DNA from 3 places in the Saccharopolyspora mangrovi genome. Region 1 is predicted to be linked to each of the others. Evidence: riboswitches for the same ligand, from Rfam matches in the RefSeq annotation. Region 1 holds a riboswitch; each other region holds the start of a gene.
What was found. A riboswitch is a leader RNA that binds a small molecule or an ion and turns the genes downstream of it on or off. The one in region 1 is predicted to bind cobalamin.
Positions count from the first base shown of each region.

Region 2: linked by a shared signal. The riboswitch ahead of R4I43_RS05875 (HoxN/HupN/NixA family nickel/cobalt transporter) and the one ahead of R4I43_RS23435 (ribonucleoside-diphosphate reductase subunit alpha) in region 1 are both predicted to bind cobalamin.
Region 3: linked by a shared signal. The riboswitch ahead of cobN (cobaltochelatase subunit CobN) and the one ahead of R4I43_RS23435 (ribonucleoside-diphosphate reductase subunit alpha) in region 1 are both predicted to bind cobalamin.

Region 1 covers NZ_JAWLNX010000018.1:26,827-32,685, forward strand. The annotation lists gene R4I43_RS23415 (hypothetical protein) at 44-172, shown strand; gene sigJ (RNA polymerase sigma factor SigJ) at 180-1,061, opposite strand; gene R4I43_RS23425 (VOC family protein) at 1,142-1,528, shown strand; gene rox (rifampin monooxygenase) at 1,686-3,104, shown strand; cobalamin riboswitch at 3,165-3,411, shown strand; gene R4I43_RS23435 (ribonucleoside-diphosphate reductase subunit alpha) at 3,543-5,859, shown strand, end outside.
Region 2 covers NZ_JAWLNX010000003.1:200,651-206,509, reverse strand. The annotation lists gene R4I43_RS05885 (sirohydrochlorin chelatase) at 1-289, opposite strand, end outside; gene R4I43_RS05880 (precorrin-8X methylmutase) at 286-897, opposite strand; gene R4I43_RS05875 (HoxN/HupN/NixA family nickel/cobalt transporter) at 914-1,948, opposite strand; cobalamin riboswitch at 2,046-2,169, opposite strand; gene R4I43_RS05870 (DUF1876 domain-containing protein) at 2,353-2,622, shown strand; gene R4I43_RS05865 (LysR substrate-binding domain-containing protein) at 2,655-3,509, opposite strand; gene R4I43_RS05860 (DMT family transporter) at 3,601-4,488, shown strand; partial or broken gene R4I43_RS05855 (pyridoxal-dependent decarboxylase) at 4,485-4,967, opposite strand; gene R4I43_RS05850 (helix-turn-helix domain-containing protein) at 5,211-5,453, opposite strand; gene R4I43_RS05845 (hypothetical protein) at 5,404-5,706, opposite strand; gene R4I43_RS05840 (DUF362 domain-containing protein) at 5,737-5,859, opposite strand, start outside.
Region 3 covers NZ_JAWLNX010000003.1:177,527-183,385, reverse strand. The annotation lists gene R4I43_RS05755 (S1 family peptidase) at 1-798, opposite strand, end outside; gene cobN (cobaltochelatase subunit CobN) at 1,030-4,707, opposite strand; cobalamin riboswitch at 4,759-4,878, opposite strand; gene R4I43_RS05745 (D-isomer specific 2-hydroxyacid dehydrogenase family protein) at 5,192-5,859, opposite strand, start outside.

The DNA of each region.
Region 1 (5,859 bases):
AGAGGTCAAGCACTTCATCCACCCGGAGGTCGGCGCGCTGGAACTGACCTGCCAAACGCTGCTCGACCCGGACCAGTCGCACTCCCTGCTCGTCTACACCGCCGTGCCCGGCAGCGAGAGCCACGAGAAGTTGCAGCTGCTGTCGGTCCTCGGTTCCACGACGTTGCGGTGAGCGGCCGTCACTCGCCGAACCGGACGACCCCTGCGGTCAGCCGCTGCACGCGGTCGGCATCGCGGATGCCGTCGATCTCCACGATGCGACCGTCGACCACGGTGAACGCCATGATCGACACCGGACGTCCGGACCTGGCGGCGACCACTCCGGGCAGGCCGTTGACGAGCACCGGGTGGAGCTCCGCACCGCGGCTCGCGCGGGACTGCCGGGCGATCTTCTCAGCTCCGCGATGCACCTCCGGTGGCCTTTCGCTGCCGTAGTCGGCGCGGAAGACGACCTCGGGGTCGAGCAGCCGCACCAGCGCGTCGAAGTCGCCTGCGTTGGCGGCGGTGAAGAACGCCTCCACCACCGCGCGTTGCCGGGCGCTGTCCTGGTCGGGGGTGGGCGGCTCGGCACCGCGGACGCGCCGCCGCGCGCGACTCGCGAGCTGCCGGGCCGCCGCGGGAGTGCGGTCCACCAGCGGCGCGACCTCGTCGAAGGGCAGGTCGAACATGTCGTGCAGCACGAACGCCAACCGCTCGGCCGGGCTGAGCGAGTCGAGCACCACCAGCAGCGCGAGGCTGACCGAGTCGGCGAGCAGCGCCTTTTGCTCCGGCTCGGCACCGTCAGGGGCGGAGACCACGGGGTCCGGCAGCGAGGTGTCGACGAGCTCTTCACGGCGACGCCGACGTGACCGCAGCAGGTGCAGCGCTTCCCGAGCGACGACCGTGGTCAACCAGCCACCGAGGTTGGTGATGTCGTCGGATTCCGCGCGGCTCAGGCTCAGCCAGGCGTTCTGCACCGCGTCCTCGGCGTCGCTGACAGACCCGAGCATCCGGTAGGCCACCGCGCGCAGCCGCGGTCGGTGCTGCTCGAACCGCTGGGCGAGCCGGTCGTCTTCCGCCACCTGTCACACCGTCCCTTCGGCCGGGCTCATCACGGTGAGCCCACCGGCCCACAGGATGTGACGACGAGGGAGGAACTGCCATGTCCGACAACACCCGTGATTTCGTCAGCGTCAGGTACCTGGTCGACGATGTCGACAAGGCCGTCGACTTCTACACCGGCCATCTCGGCTTCACCGTGCGGAACGACTTCGCGCCGGCGTTCGCCGACGTCACCAGGGGCAACCTCCGGCTGCTGCTGAGCGGTCCGAGCAGCTCAGCGGGCAGGGCGATGCCGGACGGCGCGATCCCCGGGCCCGGCGGGTGGAACCGGGTCCACCTAATCGTCGATGATCTCGTCGCCGAGGTGGAGCGGCTGCGCGGCGAAGGCGTTGATTTCCGCAACGACATCGTCAGCGGTCCGGGCGGTCTGCAGATCCTGCTGCGAGATCCCTCGGGCAACGTGCTGGAGCTGTTCCAGACCCGCTGATGCGCGGAGAAGAAGACGGCGGTGTTCCCCCGCCGTGCTCAACGTATAGCGCACCCCGGGGCTTGCGGCAAGGCCCCGGGGGTGGTGCAAACTCCCTGGGAATGACCCGTGACCTGCGGATATGAGTGTTCGCGGCGCGGTTGACCCTGGGGTTTTCGTGACTGATGTGATCGTCGTGGGGGCTGGCCCCACCGGGCTGATGCTGGCCGCCGAGCTGCGGTTGCACGGGGTGGACGTGGTCGTGGTGGACAAGGCCACGGAGCCCACGGACTTCGTGCGGGCGTTGGGTCTGCACGTGCGCAGCATCGAGGTGCTGGACCAGCGGGGACGGCTGGAGCGGTTCCTGGCCGAGGGGACGAAGTACCCGCTCGGGGGCTTCTTCGCGGCCATCTCCAAGCCCGCGCCCGAAGGCCTGGACACCGCGCACGGCTACGTGCTGGGCATCCCGCAGACCACCACCGAACGCCTGCTGGCCGAGTGGGCCGCCGAACTCGGGACGGACCTGCGGCGCGGCTGCGAACTGGTCGGGCTCGACCAGCACGAGGACGGCGTCCGCGCCGAGCTCGCCGATGGGACGCGGTTGCGCGCGCGCTACCTCGTCGGGTGCGACGGCGGCCGCAGCACCGTGCGCAAGCTGAGCGGGATCGGTTTTCCCGGCGAGCCGTCCAGGACCGACACGCTGCTGGGTGAGGTGAAGGCGACGGCGTCGCCGGAGGCGATGGCCGCGGTGACCGCCGAGGTCCGCGCCACCCAGAAGCGCTTCGGAGTGGGCCCTCTCGACGGGGAGTGGTGCCGGGTCGTGGTGCCCGCCGCAGGTGTGGCCGAGGACCGCGACGCCCCGCCGACCCTCGACGAGCTCAGGGGCCGGCTCGACGCGGTAGCGGGCACCGACTTCGGCGTCCACTCCCCTCGCCGGCTCGCGCGCATCGGTGACGCCACCCGGCAGGCCGAGCGATACCGGTCAGGCCGGGTCATCCTGGCAGGCGACGCCGCGCACATCCATCCGCCGGTCGGCGGGCAAGGGCTCAACCTGGGGCTGCAGGACGCCTTCAACCTCGGCTGGAAGCTCGCCGCCGAGATCTCCGGGTGGGCGCCGGACGGGCTGCTGGACACCTACCAGGCCGAACGGCGTCCGGTCGCCGCCGACGTCCTGGACAACACCCGGGCGCAGATGCAGCTGATGTCCACCGAACCGGGCGCGCGGGCCGTGCGGCGGCTGGTGTCGGAGCTGATGGACTTCGACGTGGTCAACCGGCACCTCACCGAGAAGATCATCGCGACCGCCGTGCGCTACGACTTCGACGACGACAGCCCGCTGGTCGGCACGCGGATGCGGGACCTCGCGCTCAAGCGCGGACGGCTCTACGAGCAGCTGCGCACCGGTCGCGGTCTGCTGCTCGACCAGACGGGGGCACTGTCGGCCGAGGGCTGGGCGGACCGGGTCGATCACGTCGTCGACGTCGCCGAGGAACTGGACGCGGCCGCCGTGCTGCTGCGCCCGGACGGGCACGTGGCCTGGGCCGGGGACGATCAGCAGGAGCTCGTGACGCACCTGGCCCGGTGGTTCGGCGAGTGACCCATTTCTCCCTCCGACACGCCCATGTTGGTGTTGGACGACAGATCAGCCCCAAGATGTAGAGTGTCGATCGCTGATGGTTCACCGGGCCCGCGCGGGTCCGGTGTGGCAACAGGGAACCCGGTGCGAATCCGGGACTGCCCCGCAGCGGTGAGCGGGAACGACCGCCGTCATCACGCACTGGACGTCACGCGTCCGGGAAGCGACGGCCAGTAGGACCGGTCTTGAGGTGGCGACGCTCCAGTTGGAGCTGCGCCACCCCCGGACGCCCGCGAGTCCGAAGACCTGCCATCGGCGCGCGCACGACCGTGCGCGCCGTCCGGGACCTCGCGGGAGGGTCCACGCGGACATGCGACGAGCGCCGCCGCCGTCGCGTCCTCGCGTGCTGTCGCCGCTGGTTCCGGGCATGCCTTCCGAGCTCGCGAGGAGAGAGTCCCGGTGACCGACACCGCACTGTCCGAACCCATCCCGCTCACCGGCGGCCGAGTGTCCACAGTGGTCGACCAGGCCTGCGCGGGGCTCGTCGACGTGGACCCGTCGGCGGTGCTCACCGAGGTCGAGCGCAACATCTACCCCGGCATCAGCGACGCCGAACTCGGCGAAGCGCTGATCATGTCGGCGCGCACGCTCGTGGAATCCGAGCCGAACTACGCCCGGGTGACCGCGCGGCTGCTGCTGGACAAGCTGCGCGGCGAAGCGCTGAGCTACCTGGCAGGTGCGCCGCAGCAGGCCGACCAGGACCAGATGCGGGACCGCTACGCCACCTACTTCGCCGACTACGTGCGCCGCGGCGTCGAGGTGTGCCGGCTGGACCCGGAACTGGCCCGCTTCGACCTGCCCCGGCTGGGCGCCGCCCTGGAGGCCGAACGCGACCTGGCCTTCGACTTCCTGGGGCTGCAGACGCTCTACGACCGGTACTTCCTGCACCACGACGGCACCCGGTTCGAACTGCCGCAGGCGTTCTTCATGCGGGTGGCGATGGGGCTGGCGCTGCGCGAGGACGACCGGGACGCGCGCGCCATCGAGTTCTACCGGCTGCTGTCGTCGTTCGACTTCATGTGCTCGACGCCGACGCTGTTCAACTCCGGAACCACCCGGCCGCAGCTGTCCTCGTGCTTCCTGACCACTGTGGACGACGACCTGCAGTCGATCTTCAGCTCGTACCGCAACAACGCGCTGCTGGCCAAGTACTCCGGCGGCCTGGGCAACGACTGGACGCCGGTGCGCGGCATCGGCGCCCACATCCACGGCACCAACGGCGAGTCGCAGGGCGTGGTGCCGTTCCTGAAGATCGCCAACGACGCGGCGGTGGCGGTCAACCAGGGCGGCAAACGCAAGGGCGCGGTGTGCGCGTACCTGGAGACCTGGCACATCGACGTCGAGGAGTTCCTGGACCTGCGCAAGAACACCGGCGACGACCGGCGGCGCACGCACGACATGAACACCGCGAACTGGGTTCCCGACGAGTTCCTGCGCCGCGTCGAGGCCGACGAGCCCTGGACGCTCTTCTCCCCCGATGAGGCCCCTGACCTGCACGACCTCTACGGCGCGGAGTTCGCCGAGCGCTACCGGGCCTACGAGGCCGCGGCCGATCGCGGGGAGGTCCGGGTGTTCCGGCGGATGCGCGCGGTGGACCTGTGGCGCCGGATGCTGACCATGCTGTTCGAGACCGGGCACCCGTGGATCACGTTCAAGGACCCGTGCAACCTGCGTTCGCCGCAGCAGCACGCGGGCGTGGTGCACTCGTCGAACCTGTGCACCGAGATCACCCTGAACACCGCCGCCGACGAGGTCGCGGTGTGCAACCTGGGCTCGGTGAACCTCGCCCGGCACGTCACCGCCGAAGGGCTGGACCGCGATCGGCTGGCCGCGACCGTGCGCACGGCGGTGCGGATGCTCGACAACGTCATCGACATCAACTTCTACACGATCCCCGAGGCCGAGCGCTCCAACATGCGCCACCGCCCGGTCGGGTTGGGGTTGATGGGCTTCTCGGACGCGCTGCTCAAGCTGCGCGTCCCGATGTCCTCCGAGGACGCGGTGGAGTTCGCCGACCGCAGCATGGAGGAGATCAGCTACCACGCCATCGACGCCTCCAGCCGGCTGGCCGAGGAGCGCGGGCGCTACGAGACCTTCGAGGGGTCGCTGTGGAGCCGGGGAGTCCTGCCGATCGATTCGCAGGAGTTCGTCCAGGAGGCGCGCGGTGAGGCAGACCTGGACCGCACGTCCACGTTGGACTGGAGCTCGCTGCGGGACCGGGTGCGCGGCAACGGGATGCGCAACTCCAACGTGATGGCCATCGCGCCGACCGCGACCATCGCCAACATCTGCGGGGTCGGGCAGTCCATCGAGCCGCTGTACCGCAACCTGTTCGTCAAGTCGAACATGTCCGGTGACTTCACCGTGGTCAACCCGCACCTGGTGGCCGACCTCAAGCGGGCCGGGCTGTGGGACGAGGCGATGGTGGCCGACCTGAAGTTCTACGACGGGTCGCTCGGGCCGATCGAGCGCATCCCGGACGAGCTCAAGACCCTCTACGCCACGGCTTTCGAGATCGAGCCGCGCTGGCTGGTCGAGGCAGCCGCGCGCCGCCAGAAGTGGATCGACCAGGCGCAGTCGCTGAACCTGTACCTGGCCACGCCCAGCGGCCGCAAGCTCGACGAGCTCTACCGGCTGGCCTGGCGCAAGGGCCTCAAGACCACCTACTACCTGCGCTCGACCAGCGCCACCCACGTGGAGAAGTCCACGTTGCGCG
Region 2 (5,859 bases), on a different contig from region 1:
TGCCGGGGTGCCGGCGGACTTCGCGCTCCAGCGCGGCCGGGATGTCGCCCTTGCCGTGCCCGGCGGCGACCAGGACCAGCGGCACGGCGGCCATCCGGCGGTGGCCCTTGTCGGTGAGCTCGGCCCAGGCTTCGGTGACCGCGGGGGCGGACAGCTCGATGAAGCCGCCGGAGGTGTCGACACCGGCCGCGGCCATGCGCGCCTTCAGCCGCTCCAGGAAGGCGTGGAACTCCGACACACCTCGTTCGTCCACCGTGCCGTGGCCCACGACCAGCAGCGGTTCGGTCACCGGTTACCTCCAGGTTCTGCCCAGTAGAGCAGGGCGTTGATGGCGGCGGCAGCGATCGCCGCCCCACCGCGTTCGGTCAAGGTGCTCACGGCCGGTAGGCCGCTGCGCCGCAGTGCGGCCTTGCTGTCGACGGCGCCGACGAAGCCGACCGGGACACCGACGATCAGCGCCGGTTCCAGGTCGCCGTTCTCGGCGAGCCGGAGCAGTTCGGTGAGCGCGGTGGGGGCGTTGCCGACCGCCCACACGGCGCCGCGGGGGTGTTCCGCCGCCGCGAGTCGCATGCCTGCGGCGGATCGGGTGAGGCCTTCGGAAGCGGCGAGCTCGGCGACTCCCGGGAAGTCCAGGCCGATCCGCACCTCGCGGGCGGTGATGCCGGAGGCGACCATGCGCACGTCGGTGATCAGCGGCGCGCCGGCCAGCAGGGCGTCGCGGCCCTGCCGCAGCGCGGGCTCGTCCGCGACGACCTCGCCGGTCCAGCTGGGGTCGGCGGTGGTGTGCACGACGCGTTCGACGACCGCCCGGGTCAACGGCTCGAACCGGTCGAAGTCGGCTCGGGACCGCATGATCCGGTAGGACTCGGTCTCGATCGGATGCACTGTGCGCCTCATGGTCGTTCCTGTTCCCCTACGCGATTTCCGCGTTCTTCCGTGCGGTGAGCCGCCACCACATCGCCGCGCCGCCCCACACCAGCAGGAACAGCGCCAAGGTCAAGTAGCCGAGCAGCTCGAACTGGTCCGCGATGGCCGCGATCCCGCCGAGGAACTCCAGTCCCGACTCGGCGAGGAGTCCACAGAGGACGACGAAGGCGACGAGCGCGGCGAGCCCGACGGTCAGCGCGGTGGTGGTGACGTTGACCCACAGCCGCCGCAGCGGGCGCGCCAGCGACCAGGTGTAGGCGCGGGACATGAGCATCCCGTCGACGCTGTCCACGGTGCACATCCCGGCGGCGAACAGCAGCGGCAGGCTCAGCACCGCGATCGCCGAAAGGTTCGCCCCCGGGGTGACCATCGCCAGCACCGTGATCTCGGTGGCGGTCTGCATCCCGAGGCCGAACAGCAGGCCGATGCCGAACAGGTGCCAGGAGCGGGCAACGCCTTGCATCCGGCCGCGCAGCAGGCGCGCGAGCAGTCCGCGGCGGCCGAGGACGAGTTCGACCTCGGCTTCGTCGATGGCGCCGCTGCGGGCCCGGCGCAGCAGCCGCCAGGCGTCGCGCAGCACGAGCGCGTTGAGCACGGCGAGGGTGGTCAGCACGGCGACGACGATCAGGTCGACGGCGGTGGCCACGCGCACGCCGGTCTGCTCGGCCCACTGCTGGGCGGCGGGTCCGGCGATGAAGGCGATCGCGCAGGCCAGCAGCATCACGACGCTGGCGTGGCCGAGGGCGAACCACATGCCGGTGGACACCGGACGCCTGCCGCGCTGCATCAGCAGCCGGGTGGCGTCGTCGATGACGGCGACGTGGTCGGCGTCGAATCCGTGCCGCAGGCCGAGCAGGTAGGCGGTGGTGCCGGCGGCGGCGAGGCCTCCGGCGGCGCTGAACGCCTGCTCGTGCAGCAGGTAGGCACCCCATCCCGCGAGGTGCAGTGCTCCTATGGCGGCCAGCAGGACCGCTGACTTCCGGCGCTCGCGTGCGCCCCATCCGGCCGTGGGCCGGCTCACTTCGGCATCCCCGCTCATGGGTTCTCCGACCTCCTGGGTTCTCCCGCCCGGGGTTCGGTGGCCGCGCGCCGCGGGTTCGCGGCACGGGGCCGGCACGCAGTGTCCTGACTCCCGGATCGGCGTGGTTCCCCGCCTTCCAGCTGGTGGCAGCCGTGGCGATGGGTGGGGACCACTCCCCGGTCACAGTGGCGGGACCGTCCCGGATTCGCACCGGGTTCCTGCACTGTCGGCGACAGTCATCCTTGCCTGATCTACGGTCCGAGGTCAAACTCGGTGAAATCGATCACGTTGCGTGATCTGCGCGTGGCTTCGATCGGCCGAAGGCGCTTTCAACCGGACCGATCGGGGGTACCCCGGTGGACGAGCCCATTGCTCCGGCTCGATGCTGCGTCAAGGAGGCCACCATGAACGAGACGCACTCGATCACGCTGAACCTGCAGGTCGTGGAGGCGGGAGCGAAGACGACCGCCGACGTCGGCTTCACCACACCGGCCGGGCAGGCGCTGCACGGTCACGGCACGGCCCGCAGGCACCCCGACGACCCGGAGGTACCGCAGATCGGCGACGAGATCGCCATCGCCCGCGCCCTGTTCGAACTCGCCCACAAGCTCCTCGACAACGCCTCCAACGACATCGGAGACCGCCTCCACCGCCGAGTCCACCTGCCCGCCTGACCCCGTGGGCCGGTGAGGTTCCGGTCGAAGCCTCACCCCACCTCGGCGAGGACGTCGCGGACGACGTGGGCGGCGGCCTCGGCGACCTCCATCGGCAGGCCGGGTCTGGTGCGCACCCGGAGCTGGGCGGGCTCCAGGCGTGGCAGGTCGCGGCGTTCGACCAGGCCCGTCGGCCGCGTCTTCGTCGACGGCAGCAGCGTCACGCCCAGACCGGCGCGGGTCGCGGCGAGCACGCCGGAGAGGTCGGCGGCCTCGCAGACCAGGTCCGGGCTCCGGCCCAGCGCGTTCATCGCCTCCATCGCGTGCCTGCGCAGCGTGCAGGGCTGGTCGAACACGACCATCGGCAGCGGCACGTCCTCGGCAGGCGGCTGCCAGTCCGGCGCGGCGAACCACTCCAGCCGCAGCTGACCTGCGTCGATGCTGCGTCGGCAGACGGTGTCGTCGATGAGCAGCGCGATGTCGATGCCGCCGCGGTCGACCGAGTCGGCCAGCCGGGCCGTGCGGTCCAGGCGGAAGCGGATCTCGCGTTCCGGGAACGCCGTGCGCATCCCGGAGGCCAGTTCGGGCAGGAACCGGTCGGCGGCGTGCTCGGTGGAGCCGAACACCAGCGTGCCGCGCCCTTCGGCGCCGAGCCTGCGCACGGCGTCGTCGTGCACGTCGAGGATGCGGCGGGCCTCAGCGAGCACCAGTTCGCCGTCGGCGGTGAACCGGGCCTGCCTGCCCTCGCGGACCACGAGCTTGCGGTCCAGCGCCCGCTCCAGCTTGCGCAGGTGCTGGCTGATCGCCGACTGGGTCAGGTAGAGCGCCGCCGCGGCCCGGTGGAAGCCGCCGCAGTCGGCGACGGCCACCAGGCTGCGCAGCGCGACGACGTCGAGCACTGCACTCATGCGCTCAGCGTAGACCGATCAGCAGCCGCGATCGATCGCGATCGCTTATCGTTGTTGGACGCCACCGGGGCGCGCGGTGAAGTCTTCGAGCATGCCCTCCGCGCGGTCGATCCCGCTCTCGCTCGCCGCTCCCGTCGTCTTCTTCTGGGCCAGCGGCTACCCGACCGGAGCGCTGGGAGTGGCCGCCGCGTCCCCGTTCCTGCTGACCACCGTGCGCCTCACCCTCGCCGCGGGAGTGCTGGCGGTGATCGCGCTGGTCGGACGCGCCACCTGGCCGAGCGGCGCCGCGGCCGGGCACAGCGCGGTGGCCGGGCTGCTGACGCACGCGATGCAGTTCGGCGGCTGCTACGGCGGGATGGCCGCCGGCGTGCCCGCGTCGGTGACGGCGCTGGTGATCTCGATGAACCCGGTGCTCACGGCCGCGCTGGCGGCGCTGCTGCTGCGGGAGCGGCTGAGCCGGTGGCGGGTGCTGGGCCTCGTGCTGGGCGTGCTGGCGGTGCTGGTCACCCTGGGCGGGCAGGTCGCTTCCGAGGGCGAGTGGAACCCGGCGATCCTGCTGACGCTGCTGGGCCTGCTGGGCTTCTCGGCCGGTGGCCTCTACCAGCAGCGGTACTGCGGCGGCATCGACATCCGCTCCGGCGGTGCCGTGCAGACCGTCGCTGCTGCGCTGGTCATCGGGGTGATCGCGGCGTTCGAGCACGGCCACGTCACGCACTGGGCGCAGGCCGGGATCACCGTGCTGTGGCTGGTGATCACCGGTTCGGTGCTGGGCGTGAGCTGCTACCTGCGGGCGGTCGCGGTCGGCGGGGCGGCGCGGGCGAGCGCCCTGTTCAGCGCGGTACCGCCGTTCACGGCCGTGATCGCCTGGCCGCTGCTCGGCGAAACCCCTTCGGCCGCAGTGGTCGTCGGCATCGCCCTGGCGACCACGGCGTGCGTGCTGGGCACCCGGACCGAAACCCGCACCCCGGCCCCGGTCTAGGCGGCCCGGCGGATCGCCTCCCAGGCCGCCTCGACGTGGCGTCGCTCGGTCGCCGGGGAACCGATGGCCAGCCGCAGCAAGGTCCGACCGTCGATCTTGGTGTGGGTGAGGTAGAGGTCGCCGGAATCGTTGAGCGCGTTCATCATCCGGTGGGTGCGCTCGTCGGCCTCGGCCGCGGGCAGGTCCGGGTAGCGCGGCCGGAAGCAGACCAGCGCGAACGGGTGCGGTTCCAGCAGTTCGAAATCCGGGTCCTCGCGCACCCACCCGGCGAACTCCTGGGCCAGCGCGACGGTGTCGCGGATGTGCGCGCGCAGCCCCTCGGCGCCGTACCAGCGCAGCACCGACCACAGCTTCAACGCCCGGAACCGGCGGCCGAGCGGGACCTGCCAGTCCCGGTAGTCGATCACCTCGCCGGATTCGGTGGCCTCGTTGCGCAGGTACTCCGGCAGGATCGACAGCGCCTCGATCATCGGCGCCCGGATCAGATCCTCGTAACCGTCGACGTCCGCCCCCGGGAAGTGGGTCTGCATCTGCGCGATCCGGTGCTCCACCGACTCGGGAACCACACCGGCGCGGATCAGCGAACCGCGCAACTCGTCCAGGATGTCCCTGGACCACAGCGGACGGAACGCGGCGTCCTCGGCGATGCTGAGGAGCGCGTCGCACACGAGCGGCTTGAACAGCACGCACGTGTCGAGGAGGGCACGGATCATCGGTGGCGGTCAGGCTTCCTCTTCCGGGACCGATCGACGCTCGGCCTTGGCATCGGGCGGCACGTCGTAGACGCCACCGGCTTCGGACACCCGGACCATCTCGTCGAGACCGGCGGCACGGGCTCGACGGGCACGCTCTTGGTAGGCCAGCAGGTCGTCCAGCCTGATCCTGCGGTGCCGACCGGGTTGTTCGTACGGGATCTCACCCGCTTCGAGCAGCCTGACCAGCGTCGGGCGGGAGATTCCCAGCATCTCGGCCGCCTCGCCGGTGGTCAGAAACGGTGTGGCGCGGGGCGACCGTGATGGCCATACCGCGTGACAGGGCGAACACCACGTCGTGCAGCACGTCGTAGAGCTCGTCAGGCAGATCGATCCTGGTGCCGTCCCGGGTGATCAGCGCCGGAGCCGAGCGCTGCTCGTCCAGCGCGCGCAACAGCCCCAACAGCTCGTCGGCCCTGGCCGGCGGCAGTACCGTGCGTTGCTCCGTCCCCTCCATGACCACCACATAAGCAGCGAAACGAACAAAACGAAAATGCTAGTCGTGGAGGTCGATGGCGTCCCTGGGGCAGATCTCGACGCATTCGCCGCAGGACGTGCAGGCTTCGGCGAGCACGTAGGGGCGGCCCGGGGCCGGGCGGAGGGCGTGTTCCGGGCAGGT
Region 3 (5,859 bases), on a different contig from region 1:
CTGCGCCGTGAGCTGGGCCTGGATGTCGGCCTGGTAGCTCGCGGTGCGGGTGTAGATGCCCGGGTTGCCTGGTCGGGCGCAGCCGTTTCCGGTGGAGACGATGCCGACGAGCTTGCCGTCGACCACCAGCGGCCCGCCGGAATCGCCCTGGCAGCTGTCCACACCGCCCTGCGGGAACCCGGCGCAGACCATCGCCTGCGGGTCGTACTGGTCGTAGGCCTTCTTGCAGTCGGCGTCCGAGGTCAGCGGCACCTCCGCCTTCTGCAGGGTCTCCGACGCGTCACCGCCCTCGGAGGTGGCGCCCCAGCCGAGCACGGTGGCCATCCGGCCGGGCTCGTAGGAGGCGGTGTCGGCCGGTGTCGCGACCGGCAGCGAGGTCTGCGGCAGCTGCTGGTCGAGGGTCAGCACCGCGACGTCGGAACCGGTGTTGGCGTCCTGGTACTTCGGGTGCACCCAGACGCCGGTGACCTTCGCCTCGACGCCGTCGGTGGACGACTTGCTCTCCCGGCCGGCCACCACGCGCACGGACGCGGGCTGCTCGCCCTGGATGCAGTGCGCCGCGGTGATGACCTTGTTGGCCGCGCCGATCGTGCCACCGCAGAACTGGTTGCCCTGCTCGTCGGCCAGGTACACCACCCACGGGTGATCGGCGATCCGAGCCGCCTGGCCCCCGACGATCGGCGGCGCGGCCGTCCCCTGCTCGGTGGCGTTGGCCGTGGTGGCCAGCAGGCCGCCGACCAGGCTCATCGCCGCCAGCGTCCCGGCCGCTGCCCGCACCCCGAGTTTCTTGTCCGACATGGTTCGTCTCCTCCCCCGGAGCCTCCCGGCGGCCGTCCGACCGCCGCTCCGGCTCGTCCAAAGTGTCCACGAGTAAGAGGAAACGAACCCCCTGTCAGATACACCTCAGCCGGGAGCACAACACGAACGAGTGGAATTTGAAGGACTTTTCCACTCGGACGGCCCAACATTGACGTCCATTGTGGATGGACGATCATCCCGAGGCCCGCACCCGGACCCCGGGGTGGCGGATCAGTCCTCCAGCTGGCCCTCCAGCTCCAGGTACACCGACCGCAGGGCGTCGAGGACCTGCTCGTCCGGCTCGGCCCACAGACCCCGGTCGGCGGCCTCCAGCAGCCGCTCGGTCATGCCGCGCAGCGCCCACGGGTTCGAGTTGCGCAGGAACTGCTGCACCTGCTCGTCGAAGACGTAGGACTCGGCGAGCTTGGTGTACATCCAGTCGTCGACCACACCGGCCGTGGCGTCGAAGCCGAACAGGTAGTCCACCGTGGCGGCGAGCTCGAACGCGCCCTTGTAGCCGTGCCGCTGCATCGCCGAGATCCACTTCGGGTTGACCACCCGGGCCCGGAAGACCCGCTTGGTCTCCTCGCCCAGCGTGCGCGTCTTGACCGCGTGCGGCACCGCCGAATCACCCACGTAGGCGGCCGGGTTCTGCCCGGACAGCGAGCGCACCATCGCGACCATGCCGCCGTGGTACTGGAAGTAGTCGTCGGAGTCGGCGATGTCGTGCTCGCGGGTGTCGACGTTCTTGGCCGCCACCTGGATCCGCTTGAACGCCGTCTCCATGTCACCGCGCGCCTCGCGCCCGTCGAGCCCCCGGCCGTACGCGTAACCGCCCCAGGTCGCGTAGACCTCGGCGAGGTCGGCGTCGCTGCGCCAGTTGCGGGCGTCGATCAGCGGCAGCAGCCCGGCACCGTAGGCGCCCGGCTTGGAGCCGAAGATGCGCGTCGAGGCCCGCCGGTCGTCGCCGTGCTCACCGACGTCGGCGCGGTAGTGCGCGGCGACGTAGTTGTCCTCGTCGGGCTCGTCGAGCTTGGCGACGGTCTGCACCGCGTCGTCGATCAGCGAGACGACGTGCGGGAACGCGTCGCGGAAGAAGCCGGAGATGCGCACCACCACGTCGATCCGCGGCCGGCCGAGCTCGGCGACTTCGACGACCTCGAAGCCGGTGACCCGCCGCGAGGCGTCGTCCCACTTCGGGCGGCAACCCAGCAGCCACAGGATCTCGGCGATGTCGTCGCCCTGGGTCCGCATCGCCGAGGTGCCCCACACGGTCAGACCGACCGAACGCGGGTTCTCCCCCGTGTCGGCGACGTGCCGGGCGATGAGCGAATCGGCGAGCGCGGAACCGACGTCGAAGGCGTTGCGGGACGGGATGGCCTTGGGGTCCACCGAGTAGAAGTTGCGACCGGTCGGCAGCACCGAGATCAGCCCCCGGGTGGGCGAACCCGACGGGCCCGCCGGCACGAAACCGCCGTTGAGCGCGCGCAGCACGTGGTCGACCTCGTCGGTGGTGCGCGCCAGTCGCGGCACCAGCTCGGCGCAGGCGAACCGCAGCACCCGCACCAGGTCCTCGACTCGGGTGCCGATCACGTCGGTGACGACCTGCTCGGCGCGCTCGACGTCCCAGCCGGTGCCGGCCAGCGCCTCGATCAGCTTGCGCGCCAACGATTCCAGCAGGTCCACCGCGTCCGACGCGGAAGCCGACGGGCCCTCGACGAGCGCGGTCAGCTCGGCCGGGACGTCCGCGCGGGCACCGGGCTCGGCCAGCAGCGCCTGCTCGTCGAGTCCGAAGTGGACTGAAAGCGCGGAGCGCAGACCGGGCAGCGCGCCGACCTTGCCGCCGAAGACCTGCTTGGCGCGCAGGATCGCCAGCACGTCGTTGACCAGCTCCTCGTCCCGCGGCGCGCGGCCGAGGATGTGCAGGCCGTCGCGGATCTGCACGTCCTTGATCTCGCACAGGTAGCCGTCGATGTGCATCACGAAGTCGTCGAAGGACTCCGCGTCCGGCTGGCCCTCCTGGTGCAGGTCGTGGTGCAGCTCGGCCTGGGTGACCAGCTCCCAGATCTGGTTGCGCAGCGCCGGTTTCTTCTCCGGGTCCAGGTCGGTGACCAGCGCGTACTCGTCGAGCAGCTGCTCCAGCTTGGCGATGTCGCCGTAGGCGTCGGCGCGCGCCATCGGCGGGATCATGTGGTCCACCACGGTCGCGTGGCCGCGCCGCTTGGCCTGCGTGCCCTCGCCCGGGTCGTTGACGATGAACGGGTACACGAACGGCATGTCGCCCAGCACCGCGTCCGGCGCGCAGTCCGCGGCCAGCCCGAGGCCCTTGCCGGGCAGCCACTCCAGCGTGCCGTGCTTGCCCAGGTGGATCACCGCGTGCGCGCCGAAGTCCTCGGCCAGCCAGCGGTAGGCCGCCAGGTACTGGTGCGAGGGCGGCAGGTCCGGGTCGTGGTAGATCGCGATCGGGTTCTCGCCGAACCCGCGCGGCGGCTGGATCAGGATCACCACGTTGCCGAACCGCAGCGCCGCGACGTAGAGGTGGCCCTCGTCGTCGACGTAGAGGCTGCCGGGCGGGGCGCCCCAGTGCTCGGTCATCGACGCGCGCAGCTCCTCGGGCAGCGCGTCGAACCACTCGCGGTAGCGGGTCGCCGGGACGCGGATCGCGGCCTCGGCCATCTGCTCCTCGGTCAGCCACTCCACGTCGTGACCACCGGCGGAGATGAGCCGGTGGATCAGGGTGTCGCCGTCCAGACCGGCCACGTCCAGCCCGCCCAGGTCGTAGCCGGCCTCCTCCAGCGCGCGCAGCAGCACGACCGCCGATGCCGGGGTGTCCAGGCCGACGGCGTTGCCGACGCGGGAGTGCTTGGTCGGGTACGACGAAAGCACCACGCCGAGGCGCTTGGCGGAATTGTCCACGTGCCGCAGCCGCGCCAGCGACACCGCCGTGGAGGCCACGCGGGCCGCGCGCTCCGGGTCGGCGACGTAGACCGGGATGCCCTCCGGGCCCTCCTCCTTGAAGGAGAACGGAACGCTGATCAGCCGGCCGTCGAACTCCGGCACGGCGACCTGCATCGCCGCGTCCATCGGCGACAGCGCGGCGTCGCTGTCGGCCCACACCGCGCGGCTGGTGGTCAGGCACAGACCCTGCAGCACGGGGATGTCGAGTTCGGCCAGCGCACCGGCGTCCCAGGAGTCCTCGTCACCGCCCGCGCTGGCGTCCGCGGCCACGGCACCGCCCGCGGCGAGCACGGTGGCGATCAGCGCGTCGCAGCCCGCCAGCAGCTCGCGCAGACCGGCGGCGTCGGACAGGCCGCGCAGCGAGCCGCAGAACACCGGCACGACGTTGGCGCCGGCGGATTCGACCTGGTCGGCGAGGGTGTCGACGAACGCGGTGTTGCCGGACAGCGCGTGCGCCCGGTAGAAGACGACGCCGATCGTCGGCCGCGACGGGTCGTGCGCGCGCTCGCCGTGCAGGCCGAACTCGGGCATCGACTGCGGCTCGGTGAACCCGGTGCCGGTCAGCAGCACCGTGTCGGACAGGAAGTTCGCCAGCTGCGCGAGGTTCTCCGGGCCGCCTTCGACCAGGTAGGCCAGGGCCTGCGTGGCCACACCGGCGGGCACCGTGGACAGCGTCATCAGCTCGGCGTCCGGGGTCGCCTCGCCGCCCAGCGCCACGGTCGGCAGGCCCGAGGCCAGCACCGCGTCGAGGCCCTCCTCCCAAGCGCGACGACCGCCCAGCAACCGGACGACCACGACGTCGACGTCCTCCAGCAGCGCCGGGACGTCCTCGGCGGCCACCCGGGAGGGGTTGGCGACGCGGTAGTCGGCCTCGGCGGCACGCGCGGCCAGCAGGTCGGTGTCCGCAGTGGACAGCAGCAGAACTCGGGCGTCGCGGGCAGGCTCGCTCACGGTGATCCTCTCTCGGGGTGCGCGCCCCGGCGGGGGGGTCACGGCGGCAGGAGTTCCTGGCTCCCGGATCCTCGCGGTGTCCCCGCCTTCCAGCCCGTCAGGGCCGTGGCTGCCAGGGGTCCGCTCCCCGGTCACAGTGGCGCGACCGCCCCGGCCTCACACCGGGTTCCTCCACGTCACCGCCGTACTGGCGCAGCCATCCTATCGACCGCGCGATCAGGGACCACCCATCACACGATTTCGCGAGAAAGATCTCCTCTGGAGGAGCACCTCAACTTGCGTGGCGGTGCGGGTAGCGGAAACCCCCGAACGGGAAAGCGCAGCGCCTTCGTGGACTCCGTGCGCCGCTCCTTGAGCATTTCGAACACGCGGCGTCACGGCGTACTCGCCGCGAAGACGCTCAGAAATCCCCCGCAGGGGAGGGCACCGCGGTGCCAGTGCCTCAGGTGGAGGAAGAGAAACCGGCTTCGCCGGTTGCCTGACGTCAGTACCCGGCCGCGACGTCGACCAGGCCCAGGAGGGGTTGGCCGGCCATGTGGCGGCGGATGTTCTCCTCGACGCGGCGGGCCAGCGCGGGCATCTGCAGCGAGGGCGGGTTCGCGGTGTGCGGCGAGATCAGCGCGCGCGGGTGGCTGAACAGGGGGTGCCCGTCGGGCAGCGGCTCGGGGTCGGTCACGTCGAGGGCGGCACCGCCGATCCGACCCGCGTCCAGGGCCTCGACCAGCGCTTCGGTGTCGACGAGGGATCCCCGGGCGATGTTGATCAGCCACGCGCCGGACTTCATCGCCTCGAGCGCGGCCGCGTCGACGAGCTTCGAGGTGGCCGAGGTCGCCGGAGCCGCCACCACGACGAAGTCGGACTCGGCGAACACCTCGCGGACTCCCCCGGCGTCCTCCGCGGGCCAGGTCCGCTCGGCACCGAGCACCGGCTTGCCGGAGCGGTTCACCGCCAGCACCCGCACGCCGAAGGGACGCAGCATCTCGATCAGCGCCTTGCCGATCCCACCTGCACCGATGATGCCGACGGTCGATCCGGTGAGGCTGCGCATGCCCTCCGGGCGCTGCCAGCTGGTGGCGCGGGCCATCGTCGCCAGCTGCCGCGCGCCGGTGAGCATCAGCCCGAGCGTGTGCTCGGCGACGGTCTGCGCGAAGG